One region of the Ectobacillus sp. genome, then DNA from elsewhere that is predicted to be linked to it. Evidence: riboswitches for the same ligand, from Rfam matches in the RefSeq annotation. Region 1 holds a riboswitch; each other region holds the start of a gene.
What was found. A riboswitch is a leader RNA that binds a small molecule or an ion and turns the genes downstream of it on or off. The one in region 1 is predicted to bind S-adenosylmethionine.
Positions count from the first base shown of each region.

Region 2: another riboswitch for S-adenosylmethionine. It lies ahead of AC11ZT_RS13445 (homocysteine synthase); the one in region 1 lies ahead of AC11ZT_RS04700 (MetQ/NlpA family ABC transporter substrate-binding protein).
Region 3: another riboswitch for S-adenosylmethionine. It lies ahead of AC11ZT_RS00455 (O-methyltransferase); the one in region 1 lies ahead of AC11ZT_RS04700 (MetQ/NlpA family ABC transporter substrate-binding protein).

Region 1 covers NZ_JBXKMX010000097.1:615-8,626, reverse strand. Annotated here, with positions in the region: gene AC11ZT_RS04730 (ABC-F family ATP-binding cassette domain-containing protein) at 1-948, shown strand, start outside; gene AC11ZT_RS04725 (peptide ABC transporter substrate-binding protein) at 1,485-3,146, shown strand; gene AC11ZT_RS04720 (class I SAM-dependent methyltransferase) at 3,255-3,971, shown strand; gene AC11ZT_RS04715 (hypothetical protein) at 4,039-4,353, opposite strand; gene AC11ZT_RS04710 (hypothetical protein) at 4,483-5,250, shown strand; gene AC11ZT_RS04705 (aldo/keto reductase) at 5,338-6,327, shown strand; SAM riboswitch class I at 6,492-6,597, shown strand; gene AC11ZT_RS04700 (MetQ/NlpA family ABC transporter substrate-binding protein) at 6,838-7,662, shown strand; partial or broken gene AC11ZT_RS04695 (M20 family metallopeptidase) at 7,678-8,012, shown strand, end outside.
Region 2 covers NZ_JBXKMX010000295.1:1,498-9,509, forward strand. Annotated here, with positions in the region: gene AC11ZT_RS13435 (acyl-CoA thioesterase) at 67-594, opposite strand; gene AC11ZT_RS13440 (AlbA family DNA-binding domain-containing protein) at 711-1,535, opposite strand; SAM riboswitch class I at 1,730-1,839, shown strand; SAM riboswitch class I at 1,940-2,056, shown strand; gene AC11ZT_RS13445 (homocysteine synthase) at 2,145-3,434, shown strand; gene AC11ZT_RS13450 (alpha-helical endospore appendage domain-containing protein) at 3,797-4,654, shown strand; gene AC11ZT_RS13455 (hypothetical protein) at 4,806-5,309, opposite strand; gene AC11ZT_RS13460 (alpha-helical endospore appendage domain-containing protein) at 5,343-5,666, opposite strand; gene AC11ZT_RS13465 (alpha-helical endospore appendage domain-containing protein) at 5,881-6,204, opposite strand; gene AC11ZT_RS13470 (alpha-helical endospore appendage domain-containing protein) at 6,550-6,876, opposite strand; gene AC11ZT_RS13475 (glycosyltransferase) at 6,960-8,012, opposite strand, start outside.
Region 3 covers NZ_JBXKMX010000009.1:1,100-9,111, reverse strand. Annotated here, with positions in the region: gene AC11ZT_RS00460 (MgtC/SapB family protein) at 458-1,159, opposite strand; SAM riboswitch class I at 1,402-1,515, shown strand; gene AC11ZT_RS00455 (O-methyltransferase) at 1,622-2,203, shown strand; gene AC11ZT_RS00450 (DUF4395 domain-containing protein) at 2,300-2,731, opposite strand; gene AC11ZT_RS00445 (M20 peptidase aminoacylase family protein) at 2,843-4,006, opposite strand; gene ssuE (NADPH-dependent FMN reductase) at 4,537-5,070, shown strand; gene AC11ZT_RS00435 (ABC transporter substrate-binding protein) at 5,398-6,492, shown strand; gene AC11ZT_RS00430 (alkaline phosphatase family protein) at 6,482-7,321, shown strand; gene AC11ZT_RS00425 (ABC transporter permease) at 7,501-8,012, shown strand, end outside.

The DNA of each region.
Region 1 (8,012 bases):
TTAGATTATGGACGTTTGCAAATATATGTGGGAAATTATGACTTTTGGTATGAATCCAGTCAATTAGCATTAAAAATGTCTCAGGATACCAATAAGAAAAAAGAAGAGAAAATAAAGGAACTTCAAGGCTTCATTGCTAGATTTAGTTCCAATGCATCGAAAGCAAAACAAGCGACATCGCGTAAAAAATTATTAGACAAAATAACGCTAGATGATATTCGACCATCCTCTCGTCGTTATCCGTTTGTTGGCTTTACTCAAAATCGTGAAGTTGGTAATGACTTGCTTCAGGTTGAAGGACTGTCCAAGACAATCGATGGCGAATTGGTTCTTAACAATGTTAGTTTTACTGTAAATAAGGGAGACAAAATTGCCTTTGTAGGACGTAATGAACTTGCAAATACAACTCTATTTAAGATATTATCAGGTGAGTTAGAGCCAGATAGTGGTACTTATAAATGGGGTGTAACTACGACACAAGCCTATTTTCCAAAGGACAACGCTTCTTTCTTTGAAAATAATGAATTGACGCTAGTAGAATGGTTACGCCAATTCTCCCCTGAAGATGAATCAGAAAGCTTCTTACGTGGATTTTTAGGTAGAATGCTCTTTTCTGGTGAAGAAGTAATGAAAAAAGCAAAGGTTCTTTCTGGAGGAGAGAAGGTCCGCTGCATGCTTTCCAAAATGATGCTAAGTGGTGCGAATGTATTATCCCTAGATGAGCCCACGAACCACTTGGATTTGGAATCAATTACAGCATTAAATAATGGGTTAATTGCTTTCAAAGGAACGATTTTATTTACGTCTCATGACCATCAATTTGTTCAAACTATAGCAAATCGTATTATTGAGATTGGGTCCAATGGTATGATGGATAAACAAACTACGTATGATGAATATCTTGAAGATGCGGATATTCAAAAAAGAGTAGAACAATTGTATAACTAAATAGGATATTCAATATGACTTCAAAGTACTATTCATAATTGGTATAATAACTAACATATTTGTAATTACCGAAAGCAGACCTATTAACGGTCTGCTTTCTTTATTAATATAGAGAAAAAAATTATGAATTCGATTCATAACATGAACACGGAAGGGGAATAGTATACATTGTAAATGTTGATAGTATCTAGAGGTATCAGACATATAATTAGACCATATCTTCTATAATTCATGCAAGAAAATAATTCGGAATTAATCGAAAAATATTATATTACGTTTTTTGTAATAAAAGGATATAATATACAATAAGTGAATTGATTGTATATATGATTTCCTTTTTATAGTAAAAATGTGATAATTAATATGTAAAATCGACAAAAATGTATTATTTTTAAAATACTACTTTACAAATCTCGAGAATTTAGTAAAATATGTAGTAATAGAAATTTTCAGAAAATTTTACTAGTAGAATTATTGTGAGATATAAGAAAATTTCTATTTGACAAAGGATACATATAATCAAGGAGGGTACACGAATGAATAAGAAAAAGATCACAGCTGTGGTTGCACCTGTGCTTGTTGCCAGTTTGGCATTAAGTGCTTGTGGTACAAAAGATAACAACACAGCAAACAGTGGCACAGGAAAGCTAGCTGCAAAGCAAGTATTGAATTTGACGGATAGTGCAGAAATTCCTTCTATGGATTCTACGCTGGCAAAGGATCAAGTTTCCTTTATCGTTTTGAATAACGTGATGGAAGGTCTTTACCGTTTGGATAAGGATCAAAAACCAACTCCAGGGGTAGCAGAATCGTATACAAAGAGTGATGACGGTAAAACGTACACATTCAAACTTCGCAAAGATGCGAAATGGTCTAACGGCGATCCTGTCACTGCAAAAGACTTTGTTTATTCTTGGAAACGTGCGGTTGATCCTGCGACAAAGGCAGAATATTCTTATATCATGTTTGATATAAAGAATGCACAAGCAATTAATCAAGGGAAAGCATCACTTGACACATTAGGTGTAAAGGCGATTGACGACAATACATTAGAAGTACAATTGGAAAATGCAGTTCCATATTTCCTTGAATTAACTTCGTTTGGAACATTCTATCCTCTTAACGAAAAATTCGTGAAGGCGCAAGGAGATAAATTTGGTTTAGAAGCAAGTACTACATTATATAATGGACCATTTGTACTATCTGATTGGAAACATGAACAATCTTGGTCATATAAGAAAAATGATCAATACTGGGATAACAAAACAGTAAAATTAACAGATATTAACGTAAACGTTGTAAAAGATGTTGCAACTGGTGTTAACTTGTATGAATCAAACCAAGTAGATCGCGTTAGACTATCTTCAGAATTCGTAGATAAGTACAAAGGACAAAAAGACCAATTTGTTACAGAACAACTTGCATCAACTTATTTCCTACGTTTGAATGAAAAACGTAATGGAAAAGATACACAATTAGCAAACAAAAACTTGCGTAAAGCAATCTCAATGGCATTTGATAAAAAAGGACTAGCTAACGTAATCTTAAATGATGGTTCTGTGGCTGCAGATTACCTAGTTCCTAAAGATTTAGTTAAAGATTCTAGCGGTAAGGACTTCCGTGATAATAAAGGAAATCTATTATCAACGGATACAGCAAAAGCAAAAGAATACTTTGATGCTGCTAAGAAGGATCTTGGCACAGACAAAATAACATTAGAATTCTTAAACTATGATACAGAAACTGCTAAGAAAACTGGTGAATACATTAAAGATCAATTGGAAAAGAATTTACCAGGTTTAACAGTTAACATCAAACAACAACCATTCAAACAAAAATTAGAACTTGAATCAAAACAAGATTATGAATTTTCATTAGCTGGCTGGGGTGCAGATTACCCAGATCCAATGACTTTCCTAGATATGTTCGAAAGCAAGAATGCTATGAATGAAATGAGTTATTCTAATCCTGCATACGATAAAATTATCAATGATGCTAAAACTACATTGCTTGCAAATCCAAAAGATCGTCTAGATCAATTGGCTAATGCTGAAAAACTATTGTTAGACGATGCAGCTATTGCACCAATTTATCAACGTGGTGATTCCTATGCGCAACGTCCGTATGTAAAAGGTATTGTAAAACATAACTTTGGCGGCGACTACTCTTACAAATGGGCTTATGTAGAAGAACACTAAAATTTATATGTTTGTAAAAAACAGGGAGTGCTTACTCCCTGTTTTTTTGTGCACATTTTTCTTTTCGATACATAGTAATAGTAGGAGTTTAAAATAAGGGTGATTCATGTGGAAAATCTGTATTTAGATTTATTGGCACAACTTGGTGTAAGTAGTGCACATCCAGGAGGCTTTTCTCTAACCACCCACTTACTAAGCCATCTCCCTCTCTCTTCGCAATGCACTGTATTAGATGCAGGTTGTGGCACGGGAAGAACGGCTATATACATTGCGAAAAAATATGGGTGCCAAATGGTTGCAATTGATTTAAACCCTACTATGGTTGTGAAAGCGAAACAAAGTATTTTGCGAGAACGTGTAACAATCTCTCTTCTACAAGGCACCGTGGAAGCACTTCCATTTAAAAGTGGAACATTCGATGTTGTATTGTCAGAGTCAGTAATTGCATTTACAAATGTACAACAAACAATTGCAGAACTTAGGCGTGTCATACGACCAGGTGGATATTTAGCTTGTATTGAGATGTGTGCGGAACGGCCGTTCGATGACGAAGAACAAAGTGAACTTCGTGGCATATATGGTACAAAGGAATTTTTAACAGAGCAGCAGTGGTATGATTATTTGCAGCAATCCGGTTTTTCTGATATAAGAATGGTTGAGGGGAGTACGATTGCTAATATGGCGCACAGGGCAAAGGAAGTGCCAATTTGGGACGTTTCTCCAACGATTCCCCCTTCTTATTTGGAGTTATTGGAAAAACATGAAAAAATCTTAACAAAATATCAACACGTACTTGGTCATCGTTCATTTCTATGTAGAAAATAAAGGAATTCTCCCTCAGTAAAGTGCATGTCCTCACTGAAGGGAGTAGTTTACATAATTCTTGCGATGATTAAAAAAAGAATAAGGCTGCGAGTGTAATGCCGAAAATAAATCCAAAGGCAAGTTCCAAACCAAATTCGCCATAGGAATCATAGCCATATCCACTATATCCGGTCTTGTCATAGCCATAATAATCTTCATCACTGTATCTTGGACCGTAGCCAAAACCACCATTGTATGGTCGCTTGCTAATGGGCTCAATCCAAACAGACTCCTCTGTAATTTTCGTGATTTTTCCTACATGGAGGCCTCCTTCTATATCATGAATGCGCACAATTTTGCCATTGTATTGATGGCAAAGATGATAACAATCTTGCTTGTTCATCTTTTTTCCTCCTCTCATTTAAGCTACTATATAGTATATGGACTTGCTATAATAATGTTTGTGTATCTAACTATGTATGTGTCCACTTTTTTAATAGGAACCATCATCTGCATAGAAAGGAGGATTTAAATGCATCCAAGAAGTAAGGGATTTATAGCAATTATACTTATTTGTTTTCTTAGCATGTTAGTAGGCGGGTGTGCATCTGGACAAGCACATATTACGGTTCATGAAAATGGAAGCGCTGATGCGGATTTAACATTTGGACTAGAGCAACAAGTCAAAGCATATATTGGAACTTACAATCCATTTACAATGCTAGAAGATGAATTACACAATAATGGGTTTGTAATCAAGCCATTTGAAAGCCAAAGTGAGTTTGGTTTTCAGGCGTCGAAGCATTTGGAGAGTATTGGACTTGAACCAAAACAATCTGGTGTTGCTCATGCTGCAACTAAAGCAACACTTGAAAATAATGAATTTATTTCGTTTCATACAGAGCAAGTGGATAAGTATTTTTATTCGGTGTATTACGTTACGGGAAAACTGAACATTTCAAGCTATTATAATAATTTATTACAAGCAATAAACAAGCAATTTAAGGTTGCTCAGTCTGCTCCATCATTTGTAGCGAGTCAAATTAGACAAAACCTTGATTTGCGTGTGAAAGTATCTCTCCCTGTCAAAGCGATTACTTCAAATGCGAATAATGTATCGTTTGATGGGAAGGATTTGGAGTGGCAAATTGATCCTACTAGTGAAAATACAGTGACAATGGCGATTACTGTACCTAATGTCCAGCATATTATAACGGTAGCTGGTATCGTTCTCGTTTTCCTAATCGCCCTTATCCTATTTATCAAACGAAGAGCAGGAACGAAAAATCAAATTTCGTAATGCAAGAGATAATTGTTTAAAGTGCGCTCTTTCGGTCACTTATGCTATGCTTATTTGTGCATACACAATTGAAATGAGGGGAAACAAATGCTGAAACAAACGGCTATACCGCTTCGAACACTCGGAAAAACAGAATTGGAGATTTCCGCACTTGGTCTTGGATGTTGGCAATTTAGTAAAGGGAGCGGTATGGTAGGTCGGTTTTGGCCAGCTTTATCGCAGGACGACATTCGTAGCATTGTCAAGACTAGTTTACAAGGTGGAATCAATTGGTTTGATACCGCTGAAGTATATGGAAAAGGGCAGTCAGAGGAAGCATTAGCAGAAGCTTTGGTAATGCTTGGTGAAGAAGCAAAGGATGCTCTCGTTGCAACGAAGTGGTGGCCACTATTTCGATCTGCTAGTAGTATTACTTCTACAATCGATAATCGGATACATGCTTTAAAAGGCCGCACAATAGACTTGTATCAAATTCACCAACCCTATGCACTTTCAAATGTTCGCTCGCAGTTAATTGCAATGGCTTCGCTCATAAAGGAAGGAAAAATCCGTTATGCAGGCGTAAGTAATTTTAATGAATCAAAAATGAGGGAAGCTCATAAGGTTTTGCAGGAGTTCGGATACCCACTTGCCTCGAATCAGGTGAAGTATAGCCTACTTGATCGTCGCATTGAGAAAAACGGTATTATGGATGCTGCTAAAGAGCTAGGCATTACGATTATTGCGTATTCTCCACTTGAACAAGGAATATTATCGGGCAAGTTTCATAAAAATCCAGAACTTGTGAAAAAAATTACAGGACCTCGGAAATATTTATCCTATTTCAAACCTAGCGGTCTTGCAAAAACAAAGCCACTTATTGATCTTCTAGATAATTTAGCTTTAGAATATAACGTAACAACCAGTCAAATTGCATTAAATTGGTTAATTCATTTTCACGGAGACACAGTAGTGGCGATTCCAGGAGCATCAAAGATTCGACATGCAGAGGAAAATATCGGGACGCTTGGATTCAAATTATCGGAACAGCATCTTATTGAGATAGATAGGATGTCAAAGCAGGTAACTGCCAATTAAAATCGGAATACGATTTAACGAAAGGCACCTACTAGGTGTTCTTTTTTTATGCATATGATAAAATTCATTTAAATCCGATAAAAATAATGGGTGAAAACTATTGACTTTCTTTTACAAAATTATTAGAATAAAGACACTCTACAAAATATAATAAATTTTCCTATTTCTTATCAAGAGAGGTGGAGGGACTGGCCCTATGATACCTCGGCAGCGGATTCTCTTTGAATACTGTGCTAATTCCAGCAAGCAAAAGTGCTTGGAAGATAAGAAGAGTTTATAAATGTTTTCATATTTTTGTTAACATTTCAACCTCTTTCTATTTTCTAGAAAGAGGTTTTTTATTTGTAGTAGGGGATTACTTCACGTAAAGAAGCGTTGGATTATTACATGTACATAGTTAAAAAACATGGATTCCGTCAACCTACCATACCCTACTGCATGTGAACTATGGAAAATAAAAACGAGTTAGAAGTATCATCAGACTCACTCAAAAGGAAAAGGGGATTAACTATGAAAAAACTATTATTCGTTCTAGCTAGCATTCTACTAATCGTAACCGGATGCAGTAACAAAACATCTACAACTCAAGAAAAAACAATCAAGGTTGGTATTAGTGGATCTGACACACGTGTTTGGGATTTTGTTAAAGAAAAAGCAAAAAAGGAAGGTATTAATATTGAAATCGTCAAATTTTCGGACTACATTCAACCAAATCTTGCACTTAGCAATGGTGAAGTAGATGTGAATGCTTTTCAAACGGTGGCCTATTTCAATACCTTTAAGAAAGATCGTAATTTGGATCTAACAGCGATTGGAACGACAGTACTTGCGCCTTTAGGCTTGTATTCTAAAAAAATAAAGAGTGTGCAGGATTTGAAGAATGGGGATCAAATTGCAGTGCCGAATGACACAACGAATTTAGGACGTGGACTTATTCTTTTAGAAAAGGCAGGAATTATAAAGTTAAAGCAAGGTTTTGATGGTAAAGGTGGATTAGAAAATATTGTAGAAAACCCTAAAAATTTAAAAATAACTCCTGTGGCTGCTGGGCAAACCCCTCGTGCTATGGATGATGTTGCAGCTTCCATCATAAACAATGGTATTGCAGTTGATGCTGGATTTAACCCAACTAAAGATCCGATTTTTAGGGAAGACGAAACAGCTAAACCATATGTAAACATCATTGCGGCGCAAACGAAGCGTAAAGATGATCCAGCATTGAAAAAGTTAGTAGCGATTTATCAAACAGAAGAGGTTGCGAATTTTATTAAAGAAACATATAAAGGGGCTCAAATTCCAACATTTATTCCTATAAAGGATATTGAAAACTTGTAAAAAGGGGATGCTAATATGTCTGTAATACAAGCGGAAGAACAGCGTAATAGAATTATTGAAAATATCAATAGAGCAGAAGCAATATATATTGATACAAGTCATATTATTCATGACAATCCTGAAATTGGAAATCAAGAACATTTTGCTTCTCAAACCTTACGTGCTCTATTAGAGCAGGCTGGGTTTGAAATTACAAAAGATATTGCAGGACATGAAACAGGTTTTATAGCAAGGAAGCGATCTGGTAAACCAGGTCCTACCATTGGATATCTAGCTGAGTACGATGCACTTCCTGGTCTTGGTCATGCGTGTGGACATAATATTATAGGAACAACTAGTGTGGCAGCTGC
Region 2 (8,012 bases), on a different contig from region 1:
AATTTTTCAGTTAAAATAAAACAAAAAAAATAGACCATCATGAAATGGTCTATTCCGAACTATGTTTTAAAAAATATTATTCAATGTAATATTTATATTCCCATTTATAAATTCAGCTAAACTTTTACTATGCTGTCTGTTTTCTATTCTTCTTGTAGCTCGTTCTATTGCAGTTTTGTGCAAGAATTTTTCTTCATTCGTTTCAGGAATGACGGCTGCTACTTCAGTTGGTTTTCCGTCTTTTCCGATTGCAACGAAAGTAAGGAAGCTTGTTGCTGCAATTTTATGTTCGCCTGTCAGTAAGTTTTCAGCAGTAATTTTTACGAATACTTCCATAGAGGTTCTGCCTGTCCATGTTACATATGCTTCTAAGCAAACCGCATCGGCTTTTGTAATTGGATTTAAAAAGTCAACAGAGTCTGTGGATGCTGTAACCGTAAAATTTCTAGAATGTCTTGCAGCTGCTATAGAAGCAACGTCATCAATCATGTACATCAAGCGTCCTCCAAACAAGGTATCATTATTGTTCGTATCATTTGGAAAAACACGACTTGTTTTAATAGATTTACTTTCTTTGCAATATTTAGGTTCCAATTCATCTACACCTCTTTCTGATATATGTAATATTTGAAAATTATAACATTTTTAATAGTGATTGACAATTATTATGACGCTTGGCTAAAGCATCTGTATGGTTATATAACCAGCAATTAGTGTTTTCTCTTTTTTGTTGAAGGGTGCTCGATTTGAAAGTGATCCAGAAGTGTGTGAACGACTTTGGATACTTCAGCTATATGATTTGATAATGTATCAAGTTTCTCATTCGTATTGTGTGATACAGAAGTAGTATCATCTGAATGGTTACTCACATTTTCAGCAATAGACGAAATATCATTTAACTGACCGTGGACACGATGGCTAATGTCCTCTAAGTCTGCCCAAATCCCTTTCATATCTTGATCTATCTTTTCTTTAATGCTCTCAAGATTTTGGTTTAGGATGTTTACTTGTGCTTTTGTTTGTTGTAAATTATCATTTAACTCTTTCGTAGCGTTCTTAAAACGGTCAATAAACGCACTGCCTTGTAGCTCTAAGTACATATCTAGTAGTTTTTCCGGTGTAATCGGATTGTTTCTTCCGTCACCACGAATTTGATAGATTCCTTTGTTTGTACAATACGGTTTATAGGGGCCGCTCGGAATTTCGATTCGGTAAAATGGTTTATCAGTGTTTTCATTTTCTATAAATACTTCAACGCCCACAGGAGGGCGACATTCCCCTGCTTTTGAGAGGAGCGTTAGCTTTTCTTTATCGCCAATTGGACATCCATAGATTGAACCGTGCTGTTGCCCATTTGCATCTATTCCTTCATCGACGCCAACAAGAATCGTGCCTCCAACGGGAGAGTTTGCAAAGGCTACTAAATCTTCGGGTTTAATTCCCTTCATCTCTCGTTTAAAGTCAACATCGTAACCTTCTTCTTTACTTAATAAATGAATTGCTTTTTTACTTATAGATTGAGAATTGCCGGTCAATATAAATACCTCCTACGCGAGCGTCCTGCATTACCTATATGGTATCATATAGTTTTTTTGATAGGTATTAATGTCTGATTCATCAATAAAAAGCTTTATTTCTATTCTATAATTGAAAATTTAAACGTCAATGTTTCAAAAATATTTTGACATTTCTATTTTTTCAGTTTATAGTATATATCAATAACAGAATAAACTTATCCAGAGTGGCGGAGGGACTGGCCCGATGAAACCCGACAACCAGCATTTTTATAGAGTGTAGTGGTGTCAATTCCAGCGGATTGAAAAATCGGATAGATAAGGAACGATAGCAAATTTTAATGCAATTTCATTGCTTATTAAAGTTAATTATGCTGCTTTCCTTAAGGAAGGCAGCTTTTTATTTTCAAAAAAATTGAATTTATTTCTCATCAAGAGAGGTTGAGGGACTGGCCCAATGAAACCTCGGCAACCTTCAGGGATATTTTTCTGAAAAGGTGCTAATTCCATCGCTTTGTATAGTAAGAAGCGAAAGATGAGAGAGGGTAATCTTGCGTTTTTAGACCTCTTTCATCAGTTTTAATGAAAGAGGTCTTTTTGTATACAAATTAAATTAGAAAAGGGGATATTATGATGAGTGAAAGAAAATTAAGCTTTGAAACATTACAAGTACATGCAGGTCAGGTTGCGGATCCAACTACAGGATCACGTGCTGTTCCTATTTATCAAACGACTTCTTATGTGTTTAATGATGCCGATCATGCAGCGAATTTATTCCAATTAAAAGAACCAGGAAACGTGTATTCAAGAATCATGAACCCAACGCAAGATGTGTTTGAAAAGAGAGTTGCAGAGCTTGAAGGCGGCGTAGCTGGACTTGCCACTGCATCTGGAATGGCAGCTATCTACTATTCCATCCTAAATGTTGCGAGCGCAGGGGATGAAATCGTAGCGGCAAGTACGTTATACGGTGGTACATATGAATTATTTCATTCAACACTTAGAAAAAGCGGAATCAATGTAATCTTTGTTGACCCAGATGATCCAGAAAACTTCAGAAATGCGATCACAGATAAGACAAAAGCACTGTACGCAGAAACGATCGGAAATCCGAAAATCAACGTGTTAGATATCGAAGCAGTAGCAACTATTGCGCATGAAAATAAGATTCCTCTTATCATAGACAATACGTTTGCAACGCCTTACCTTACACGCCCAATTGAATTTGGTGCTGACGTTGTTGTTCATTCTGCAACAAAATTCATTGGTGGTCACGGAACAACAATTGGCGGAATTATCGTTGATGGCGGTACATTTGATTGGAGAGCAAGCGGTAAGTTTCCTGACTTTACAACACCAGATAAAAGCTACAATGGATTAATCTATGCAGATCTAGGTGCTCCGGCATATGCATTAAAGGCTAGAGTTCAATTGCTACGTAACACAGGTGCAGCACTAAGCCCGCAAAGTGCATTTAACTTCCTTCAAGGTTTAGAATCGTTGTCACTACGCGTTGAAAGACATGTTGCCAATGCGAGAAAGGTAGTTGAATTCTTGAGTAATCATCCGAACGTTGCATGGGTGAATTATCCGGAATTAGAAGGAAACCCATACAATGCATTAGCGAAAAAATATTTACCAAAAGGTGCAGGATCTATCTTTACATTTGGTATCAAAGGCGGAGCAGAAGCAGGAAAGAAATTTATTAATAGTGTTGAATTATTCTCACTCCTTGCAAATGTAGCGGATGCAAAATCGCTTGTTATTCACCCAGCAAGTACAACGCATGCAGAGCTTACGGAAGAAGAGCAAAAAGCTGCTGGTGTTACTCCTGATTTAATTCGTCTTTCCATTGGTGTGGAAGGTATCGACGATATTATTTACGATCTACAACAAGCACTTGAAAAAACAGTAGGGTAACAACTTATCTAGAGTGAGCGGCATCGGCCATTCATTACTTTAGAATACACCCTTGTGTAAAGCGTCCTCACGTTTGTGTGGACGTTTTTTTTCGTTTTCTAAAATGACTTGAAAAAAGGCAAATGAAAGGAGGTAAAATAAGAGGTCTAGTAATCTCTACGATAGTACTTAACAACATGTCTACATATTCTGTATATTTCCTACAGATACTGAATTATAGTAACTTGATTCATTTATCCCTTACATATAATTACGCATTGAATATAAATAGAAATGTACAAGTAATAATATACAAATACAAAATGGAAACCTATGTGTAGAATAAGATGACTCAACGGTTTCCTTGAAAGGAGATTAATATTTTGTCTTTTCCAAATATCCCTAGTGTTACGCCGACGATTTCCCTTTCGACTAAACAGACAATTCCGTTGCTTTTGGCTTCCATTGCTTTTGAGGAATTAGCTCTAGCTCACATCATGAATGCGGAAGCAGAGAAGCTTCAATTTGTTCTTGGAACATTAACTCCTCCTAAAACTCCATTTTCTCCAACAACTGTATCCATAGCTGATCTTCTTGATATTGATACAAGTGTTCAAAAAACTCTTCGTGATGTTATCAAGAAGGAAATGCTGCTGGAATTCAAATTTGAAAACGTCCTAGATCTTATCGGAACATTACCAACATGTACGCCGGCAACAGCTTCTTTTAGCAATAACGCATCAATTACAAATATCGACCTTAGCAATACTATCCCATACCCGTCAACGATTGATGTCACAGGGTTACAAGGTTCTATTGCTAAAGTGACAGTTACTATTAATGACTTCTTCGATCCTAATAATACTTCACCATCACAAGGTCATCTTACACTGTTAGTTGTCGCTCCTGACGGAACTGCAGTTCTTATCTTTGCGGAGGCAGGGAATAATAGTGGTAGTGGAGGTACTCCAAGCGCTACCTTTACAATTGACGATGATGCGGCAACTGTAATACCACAAAGTGGTCCAGTTCCTTCTGGTACGTTTAAACCAAGCGTCTATACTAACTTTAATTTAGATTCACCTGCACCACAAACAGCACCATATCCTACAACATTAAGCACATTTGTTGGTAAGGTTCCAAATGGTACATGGAGTCTTTTCGCATTTGATGAATTTGGCGGCCATGGAATGGAAATTCGTGGCGGTTGGGCATTAACGATTACTACTGCTTGTCTTTAGGTATTATCTTTAGAGAAAAAAGTTGCTCTAAAATGAAATAGGATAAAGCTCAGATTTAGTAGATCTGAGCTTATTGAATTCCTTAGGGCCCTGAACGGATAGTAAAAATAAATGGAACTTAAACAGTAACCAACTATTAAATTCTTTATCATTAAGATTTATTTACTAACCACACTTTAGAAGGGTCATTATTTTCCTTCCATTGATTAGGAGTCATAAAAAATTGTTTTCTTCTAGTTTCTAGATATAAAATACTTCCGATTGTTTCATCGATAATTTTGTAGTTCGGATGAACTTGTTTCAGTTTATTATTTATTTCACATAATAAATCCTTTGTCTTTAGGAGTCTCTCATCAAAATCCTCTTTGGAAATACGAGGCATTGCTTCTATTTGGGTATGAGGGCAAGTATGTTCGACAATATACAAAGTCTTTCTGAACAAAATCCCTTCTAAGTCCGCAATACGTTGTAGCATCGGAACAATATGAGCTTTAATGATTAATGCATCATCATTTTTACATGTATTTTTCGTATTATATTTAATGGCAATCAATTCATCATGTACAGAATGCAAATACTTGTAAACAGAACGCTCCATATGGAAGATTGACCTTAAGGAAGATACATAGTTTTTTTCATCAAATAGATAGAACAACACCTTCCCCCCTTTACTCAAAAGAATATTTTTTTATCTTGATGAGTGACATTCACAGCATAAACCATTTGGTATTAAGTCCAATACATTTTCAAACTTTTTTAATAATAGCCACTCTTTCATTAGGACGGTTTCAACAAATCTTGTTGCTTCTCTGTTGAATTGGAATATTTCACAGTTGGTGGGATCTGTTGGAAAATCCTTGCATTTTCCAACGAAAGCTTGCATTTTTTCAGCTTCAGCGTTCAAAAGATGTGATAAAGCAATTTCTTCTAATGCTATTGATTCCAATAAATCTATAACGATTTCGTTATGATCGGGGCGATGGGGCTCTGCGGGTATTGTTGGCATACTCATGGTATAGCACCCTCCTTTTTTCAATTTACTTTTTATTTTATGTTCATCGTTTTTTTTTTGTTACAAATGCCCTGTAAAAATATGAGCTTGTCTCAAATATCGAATATGTCAAAGTTATAATAATCCCAGAAACTTGTGACGATTAACGAGATGAAGTCGAAAGCAGAAATTTAATGATACATAGAGGGATATTCTTATTCTTGTTTAAGTAACTCTATTTACGCTGCTGCTGATCAATAAGCTCTAAAATATTTTCAAACTTGAATTGCAGTAACATTTCCTTTTTGATTACGTCCTGAAGAGTTTTTTGAACACTATTGTCTATTTCGAGCAGATTGGATACAGACACCACTGGAGGAGAAAGTTTGGTCTGCGTGTGTAATGTTCCGAGAACAAATTGAATCTTTTCTGCTTCCGCATTCATGATGTGAGCTAGAGCCAACTCTTCGGTGGCAATGGAAGATAAAAGTAACTGTATAGCTTGTGAAGTCGTAATCGAGATAGTTGGTGTTATATTAGGTATATTTGGAAAAGACATCGTATCACCTCATTTTTTATTTAGTACTGTTTTAGTTTATTTTCTCAGTACTAAAAGTGATACAATTATTTTCCAGTACAAATTTTATGCCCATAAATGTTGCTTAGTTCAACTGATATGAATCAAATAATCAACTTACTGTTTTAAACTATAGTTTATACAGGTATGTACAGAGTTTCCCTTGTTGATATTTCAGTGGGTATTAAAGAAACCCCCTGTTCATCAGTCATAATGTGGTGAACAGAAGGTAGGAAGTTTTTAGATAGTCAAATTTAACATCCAATAGATAGTGGCAAATAATATCTTAATAACAAGAGCTCTTGAAAATGAGATGACAGAAGTGTTTTAAGGTAATGGAGTGATCGATATCAATTCAAGGACATTGTCAAATTTAAACTGAAGTAGCATTTCCTTCTTGATAACATCACGAAGAGTTTTTTGAACACTTGTATCAATATCAAGAAGATCAGCTATGGATACAGTTGTTTGAGAGAATGTAGTTTTAGGAGGAGGTAATGTTCCGAGAACAAATTGAATCTTTTCTGCTTCCGCATTCATGATGTGGGCAAGGGCTAATTCTTCAAATGCAATGGATGCCAAAAGTAATGGAATAGTTTGTTCTGTTTTAAGGGTAATAGTTGGCGTAACACTAGGAATATTTGGGAAAGACATTATATCACCTCACTTTCTTTCAGTTTCAATTACATTATATTGACAATTCTTATAAACGGCACGGCTTGTATGCCTATTTTTTATCACTCATTATTTTTAGATATATTTATAGGTAATATTGTGGTAATTAGGGTTTCATCATCACAGTCATCTGCTAATTGTCCAAAGAGGTCTTGGTTGCGCATCTTCATCTTACGCAAAGCATCTATAGGAGAAACGAATGATCTTGATAGTCTAGCAGCCTGTGCATAGCATTTTGCAGCTGATTCGATCTGTCCCAATTGTTCGAGACAGCATCCTTTATAATACAAAGCTTGAAAGCTACCAACTCCTTTTAAGGTGAGGTATTGTAAATTATCTTCACCCATTTCGAGGCAATGATCAAACACTTCTATTGCTTCTTTGAACCATTCCTTGAAAAATAAGATTAACCCTTTATAAAAATGTAAATCTACATAATCTGGATAGAGCAACGTCACTTTTTCGATACTTGGCCATGCCCCGTCAATGCTCCCCGAACTAATTAATATAGCATACTTTAACCTATATAATAGAGAAGGAGGTGTGTTGAACTGTTTTAGAAAATCTAAAATGGCACGATTGATATAATCAAATGCCTTATCATATTGTTTTACACGGTAATATTCGCTTGCAATATGATAATGAATCCAAGGGTTTTGGTCTTTTTGTTCGAGTGAATCTTCTAGCATACTTAGATTACGTTCAAATTTCCGTTTACTTTTATTCACAGAATCCAAATACCCATAATGATATACTTTAATTGGTACTGTTTTGATTTCATTAACCTCTGACTCGGTAAGAACCTCCTTTACATTGAGCATTTCATGGATAGCGTACATAAATTTAAATCCTTTATGATTTTTGAAAAGTCGGGTGTGAGCCATATCGAACGTATTATTAGGATCTATATGGTCACCATAATAATTAACTAAGTGAATAGACAAAATATGGTCATGAGAATATAAAACATCACGCAGCTTATATACATCAGAAGGATCTATCTCCTCATCTGCATCCAACCACATTATCCAGTCTCCTGTTGCGCGTTCCAATCCATAGTTGCGGGCAGCTGAAAAACTTCCGTTCCAGGGAAACTCGTACACCACTGCTCCAAA
Region 3 (8,012 bases), on a different contig from region 1:
TCTATGGTGATGGCGGTATTTGGGATCAGGTCGTTACAGGGAAATAATGACTTTGCACAAAACTAGCCTTAGGGAACTAGTCTATTCCTTCGTGCAAGTTCTAGATTCCATGTTTTACTAGATTGTTAGTAAAGTTAAGGAGCAATGCTACGGAAGCAGCATTGCTCCTTTTAGTATGATGAATTTAACGAATCAATAATTTTATCTCGCAGTAACGTGGATTTTGATCACCACTTCAAGGTTTTAGTAAAACGAAACTAAGTAGGGGAGGCCTGTAAATTATTATGAAAAACTTAAGGTGAATATAGTGTTTAACCTTTTGAATTTGTAATCGGAGATGATGAAATATGAATACTTGGGGCCAAATGTACAATCCACTACATAACAGTTGGTTTTCCCGGTATGGTAATGAATCCAAAGAGTGTAGTGAGGGAAAAAATACTGTTATCAGTACTTCTTAATCTCCCTCTTGCTCGGAAAGGGTTTTCCATCCAATTGCAGTAACGTCGTGTTCCAGACTCAGCTTACCAACAATTTGTTCTATTAAAAGGGCTTTCGATTTATCGCTATGAAGTAGTGCTCTTACGGATACTTTGTTTCCACTTTCGATTTCTTCACTGTACAATTCTTGTAACGCTAGTCCTTCTGATAGTACCATCCGAGATAGTGCTTCTCGAATGCTTGCTTCATGTTCATCCAAGCAGGATACTGTAATTTCATAGAATAGATTTTCTTGAGAAAGATCCTTTGACTTTTTATTCATAAATAATGCAACTGGACGAAGGAAGATATTTGCTAACACGACACCTATAGCACCTATAATGCTTACTTTTATAAAACCTGCTCCAACTAACGTTCCTATGGCTGCAGAACACCATAGTGTAGCGGCTGTATTTAATCCTCGAACAGTAAAACCTTCTCGCATAATAACTCCTGCACCTAAAAAACCGATGCCGCTAACCACTTGGGCAGCTATTCGAGTTTGGCTGTTATCTCCTGGCGTCAAAACCGATAAAATGACGAATAAACATGCTCCAAGTGAAACAAGAGCATTTGTACGTATTCCGGCCATGCGATGTCGCCATTGACGTTCTGTACCAATACATGCACCAGCGAGTATAGCTAACAACAACCGAATGGTCATGTCTTGCCAAGGCATATGTATCATCTCCATAAAATATTTTATTCAAACAAGGAAAAGAACAGTATCTCTCATCAATACCCGTATTATGAAGGAATGAGTCAGGTGACGTCAACTATTATCAAGCTTGTGCTAGACTTATCATACAAATAATATATATATTTGTATAATATTGACTAATAGGTTGAATGGGTATATTATTAAGCTTAAATTAATAGTTAGTGTATTGTACATGTAATTTTTAAATCATGAATATGAAATTCTTATCTAGAGAGGTGGAGGGATAGGCCCTGCGAAGCCTCAGCAACCCCTAGTACGTATAGGAAGGTGCTAATTCCAACAGAGTAACTTTTGTTTGCTCTGAAAGATAAGAGGTCGAAAATGTGAGCTCGTGGCCTCTTATAATAGAGGCCACTTTTTATTTTTTTACACGTCATTTTCGTGCTAATAACGAGATTCATTGGAAAGGAGTTGTTTAATATGGAGAAAGAGACTTTGATGAAATCACCAGATATATACGATAAAATTGTGGCACATTCGAAATTATTAGGATTCCATCAGTCGTGTGACACGAAAACAGGATTTTTATTAAAAGGGCTAGCAGCGTCAAAAGCACATGGAACATTTTTAGAGCTTGGAACGGGAGCTGGTGCATCTGCAGCTTGGATTGTTGACGGAATGGATCAAGATAGTACACTCATTTCCGTGGACATCGATCCTGCACTCCAAAAAATAGCCCACACGTATTTAGGAGACGATAAACGCGTCACATTTCGTTGTGAAGATGCAGCTATCTTTATTCGTAATATGGAGGAGACGTTTGATTTTATTTTTGCAGATACATGGCCAGGAAAATTTGAACTTTTGGATAAGACGTTAAATCATTTAAATGTAGGTGGATTTTACGTTATTCATGATTTACTTCCTGATATGAGCGTGCCTGAGGAGTACCGTGTGAAAGCACCAAAGCTCATACATAAGTTACGTGAAAGAAGTGATTTAGTTATAACAGAAGTAGATTGGGGGACTGGTATTCTTTTAGCGATTAAGACAACTGAATAGATTGCTTCTTTGATTATGTAATGCATCTAACGTAATGTTAGTTACAGGAACAAAAGGCTATAAAAATAATCCCTCCATATAGAAGGGATTATTTTATTAAGATTGTTTTATAGATTTCCGATAACGGTATTGTAACCATTGATATCGAATAAAGCAACCAATACAAAAACCAAGAATTGCTACAAATGCAGCAATAGCAACCATTGTTGTAAAGATATATGCTACAAGCGTCCAGTTTGCAAGATAACTAATTAGTCCACCAGCTAAGCATGCAACTGCAATAATTTGATTGAATTGTTGTTGATCCCAATCTTCAAGAGCATATTCGGACGGTTTTTTTCTTAAAAATAATTTTGCCAAACGCATTACCGGATTAAATTGAAAGAATAGACCCATAAGACCTGCAACTAATGGGAATGCCAGCAACCATGCTTCACCAGAAATCCATGTCGCTACTACGCTTATTACGATAACCCATTGATTCGTTCTAACTAGAGGACGAGGAATAGACCGAACTGTTTGTGACATTTTATTCATACCTTTCGTATAGGGAATATATGAATTTTACATCTTTTTTTATGATTTGTGAAGTGTTTTGTTTTTTGTATGTCGGACTTTATAAATCAAACTCTATCCTTTTTATGATGAGTGAAAATCGTTACTGTTGCTCAATCCCAGTAGCGCTTTTTCTGCTAAAGTTGCGAAATAATGGGCGGTGATAGATAGAGCACGTTCATCTAAAGTGAAAGAGGGATGATGCCATTCTTCGGTACCAGACGTCCCCATAAAAACGAAAAAGCCTGGAACCTCCCTTTGGTAGTAGGCAAAGTCTTCTCCTGCCATTGAGGGCTGCGGATCTACAATAGAAAGTCCATTTAAAGTTGCTGCATTTTGGCATAATTCCATAAGTAGAGGATCATTTTGAATAGACGGCGGTCCTGGATACCAATGAAACGTTGTTACCCCTCCCAATGCAGATGCAACCCCCAGAATAATTTGACGAATTTTTTCAGGAATGGTGTTGCGTACATCGTCTTGAAAGGTTCGAACAGTACCTTCTAATGTAACAGTTCCGGGAATTACATTCCATGTGTTTCCTGCATGGAGGTTTGTTACACTTATTACCGCACTATGAAGGGGATTTATACTTCGACTGACGATGGATTGCAAAGCTAAAATGATGTGAGATGCTGTCACAATTGGATCGATTCCTCTATGCGGAGCAGCTGCATGAGTTCCTTTTCCATCGATTTGAATTTCAAATCGATCTACACTGGCCATTAGTGGTCCTTCTGTAATCCCAATTGTTCCTACAGAGAGATCTGGCTTGTTATGCAAACCAAAAATAGCAGTTACATCGTTTAGTAGTCCTGCCTCTATGACGTCTTTAGCTCCACTGCTATTTTCTTCTGCTGCTTGGAAGATAAATCGTACGGTACCTTTAAGATGTTTTTCTTTCTGTTTTAATAAATAAGCAGCACCTAGGATGGAAGCGGTATGAAAATCATGACCGCAGGCGTGCATCTTGCCAAGGTTTTTTGAAGCGTAAGGAAGATTTGTTTCTTCAGTAATCGGCAATGCATCAATATCTGCACGAAGAGCAATAACAGGTCCGTTTCCCTTGATTTCTGCTATAACACCTGTTTCGAGCGAAGATGGCAATATAGATATATCAGCATCTTCTAGTAGTTCTCTAATGTAGGCTGACGTTTGAAATTCTTGCCGCGATAGTTCAGGGTGTTCATGTAAATGTCTTCGGATTTCCACTAGTTTATTTTGCAAATGATGAACCATGGCTTGCAGATTCGTTTTAGTCATATATATCCGCCCTTTCACTTTGGTTAATCCTCACATACTATTAAAACTTTTGTACGAGAGTTTATTTTCTTATAAAAATAAGGCACCTATCCATTTTCTAACTCGGTAGGTGCCTTTGGTAATCCAATCAGCATTTATAAAAGTATATACATAATAATCTCATAATTCTTATAAGTCAAGATGGATTTATGTTTATATAGTGTTCTAATAGAAACAATGATTGATCTGAAAAATAGCATTGACAACTTATCTAAATCAATTTATATTGAATTCAATGATTAAAACCAATTAAACAAATGTGTAATGTATATTATAAGTCAAATAGCAGTTTACATTTTTAATAGAAAGCTAGGTTTCGCGTAACTCGAAACATACAAAATGCTGATTGGAAAACCAAAGGCGCCTGTTTATTAGGGGTCTTTTTGATTTTTTTCGCTAGCAGTAGGTAAGGAGCAATTATCTCATATATAGAAGAAAACTGGCTTTTTAATAATAAATTCGTAGGAGGATTTCAAATGGGGCATATCATTTTAATTTCTGGTGGGGTATCAAAAAATTCGAGAACGGCTAGGGTGATTCATCATATTGCATCCTTTATTGAGGAGCGTAAAGGAAGTTCGCAAACTTACGAGGTAACTGATTTTCGCGCTGAAGATGTATTATTTGCAAACTTTGAAAGCTTAGCTATACAAGAATTTGCTACGAACGTACAAAATTCGAGTGCAGTTATTATTGCAACACCAGTTTATAAGGCGACCTATACTGGAGCGTTAAAGGCGTTGCTAGATTTATTGCCGCAAAATAGTTTAAAGGGAAAAGTAATCATCCCCATTGCAATCGGTGGTACCCTTAATCATGTTCTTAGTATTGAATATGGCTTAAAACCTTTAATAGGAGTACTGGGCGGTGAGCATGTGCTTGCTGGAACATTTATTTTGGATGAATATGTATCTGCAGATGGATCGATTACGGATTCCTATACAGCAGAACGTTTATATACGTCAGTAAAAGAACTTTTATTATCTACTAGTCTAGTTCCAAAAAAGTAAATGCATTAACTTTATATTCTAGGAGAAAATTTTTTTTAGAAATAGGACAGATAGTAAGTTATACATTAAGAAACAAGCTAGGATTTTTCATAGAGAACAAGGGACGATTCTATTAGGATCGCTCCTTGTTTTTATTTTGTAAATGGGTAATGCATGTAGTTTTACATATATAAAGAAAACAAATAAAAAAGAATCATTTACAAACTATTTACGCAACTCTATTTAAAATTAATATTTGTTTAATATCACTTTTACTTTGTTTGTTTAGTATTTTAGTTGTTAAACAAACAAAAACAAAAACAAAACAAAAATGGGAGGCACGTTCCGATGAATTTCAAATCTTTACTTAAGATTGGAACAGCAGGGGCACTATCTATATCATTACTGGTTGCATGTTCAACAAAGCAAGCTGAACCTGCAAAAACAACAGACACAAAGGTTTCTTTGGAAGACATTACAAAGAAAGCAAAAGAAGAAGGTATGGTTACTTCAATTGGTATGCCAGATTCTTGGGCAAACTGGAAAGGTACTTGGGACGATTTGCAAACAAAATACAGTATCAAACATACTGACACGGATATGTCGAGTGCAGAAGAACTTGCAAAGTTTGAATCTGAAAAGGATAATGCAACAGCTGATATCGGAGACGTTGGTATCGCATTTGGACCATTAGCAAAACAAAAGGGATTAACACAACCTTATAAACCATCTCACTGGGATGAAATTCCTTCTTGGGCTAAAGATGAAAACGGAGATTGGGCAGTCGCTTATACAGGTTCAATCGCATTTATTACAGATAAAACAAAAGTGAAAAATCCTCCTAAATCGTGGAAAGATCTTGAAAATGGTGATTATAAAGTAACAATTGGAGATGTACTAAAGGCGAACCAAGCGCAATTTGCAGTACTAGCAGCAGCATTTGCAAATGGCGGAGATGAAACGAATATTAAACCAGGTATTGATTTCTTTGCTAAGCTTGCAAAACAAGGACGCCTTAAAACAACGGATCCAAAAGTAAACACGCTAGAAAAAGGTGAAGATGCAGTATCTATCGTTTGGGATTTCAACGGATTAAATTATCGTGACCAAATTGACAAAAACCGCTTTGACGTAGTAATTCCGCAAGAAGCTTCTGTTATTTCTGGTTACACAACAATCATTAACAAGTATGCAAAACATCCAAACGCAGCAAAACTTGCTCGTGAATATATCTTCTCTGATGAAGGTCAAGCAAATCTTGCACGTGGATATGCACGTCCAATTCGTGAAAATGTAAAATTACCAGAAGATGCAAAGGCAAAACTTCTGCCAAGCGATATGTATAAGAACGTAAAACCTATTAAAGACTTTAAGGCTTGGGAACAAACGACTAAAACATTAATGCAAACTTGGCAAGAACAGGTGTTAATTAATGTCAAATAAGCTCATCTTTATTATGCTAGACGGTCTACGCTATGACACAGCCGTTTCTCAAATGGGATATGTACATCATCTCGTTGAAAAAGGATTTGCTGCAAGATATAAAGTGGAATCAGAATTACCAAGTCTTTCTCGTCCACTTTACGAAGTACTCTTAACAGGTACACCAGCATACAAAAATGGTATTACTACGAATCAAACGGTTCGGTTGTCACATGAAGAAAGTTTGTTTCATTTGACAAAGAAAAACGGTTTAAAAAACGCATCAGCATCGTATTATTGGGTGAGTGAACTTTATAATAAAGCACCTTTTAATCCAGCAACAGACAGAATACAACTAGATAGTAAGAATCCTATTGAACATGGTATTTTTTACTGGGAGGATCATTATCCAGATTCTCATCTTTTCGCGGATGCTAATTATTTATTGCAAGCCTATCATCCAGATTTCTTGTATGTACATTCAATGAATATTGATGATGACGGACATAAATATACGGCTGATTCAAAGGGATATCGAAATCGGGCTATTGCAACTGATATTCTTTTAGCAAGTGTTTTGCCAAGTTGGATGAAAGCCGGTTATCAAATTATTATTACAGCTGATCATGGAATGAATGATGATGGACAGCATGGCGGAACGACCTATGCAGACCGGGATGTCCCTTTGTTTATCATTAGTGACCGTGTACAAGCAGGAGTCCATGATGAAGTGATTCCGCAATTACAAATCGCGCCGCTCGCATGTGAATTGCTGTCAATCCAACCATCCGTATCTATGCAGCGTTTATCTTTTCCTTTTGTTAACGAAACATCATTCATCGAAGATTAGACGTACATATTGGTTTATGTCTGAATCGATATGAGAATGTTAAGATAAGAGAAGTCAAGTAAGTTGCAAGAATGAGTTCATTTCGTGAGGTGACGCAAAAAGGGATCTGTTTCTCTCTTTTCACGTCACCTTATTCTTTATAAATATGTTTGTTCAAAGCGTTGAAGGGAGTTTTTATATTGAAGCGAATCAATGGAATGCTCGTGTATAGTATCGTACCGTTCTTTATTTTCGTTATTCTTTTTTTATTGATTCCACTTTGCTTTATGCTCTATGGAAGTTTTCAAGAGGATGGAGGCACAGGGTTCACATTGAAGCAATACGAGGAAATATTTAAGAATCCCTACTATCATCAAGCCTTTCAAAATAGTATTCTTATTTCTTTTTCGTCTAGTCTCATTGCTATTATAATAGCCGTATTTGCAGCATACTCGATTACACGCTTTTCAAAAACGATACAAGATCGAATTCTAATATTTGCTAACCTAACTTCCAACTTTGCTGGTATTCCATTAGCCTTTGCTTTTATTGTATTGTTAGGAAATAGCGGCTTGTTTACGATTCTTTTTGAAAAATTAGGGCTTTCTGTATTTCAATCGTTTAATTTATACTCCTGGACCGGGTTAGTGCTCATTTATGTTTACTTCCAATTACCGCTAGCTGTCATGTTGCTTTATCCCGTATATCAAGG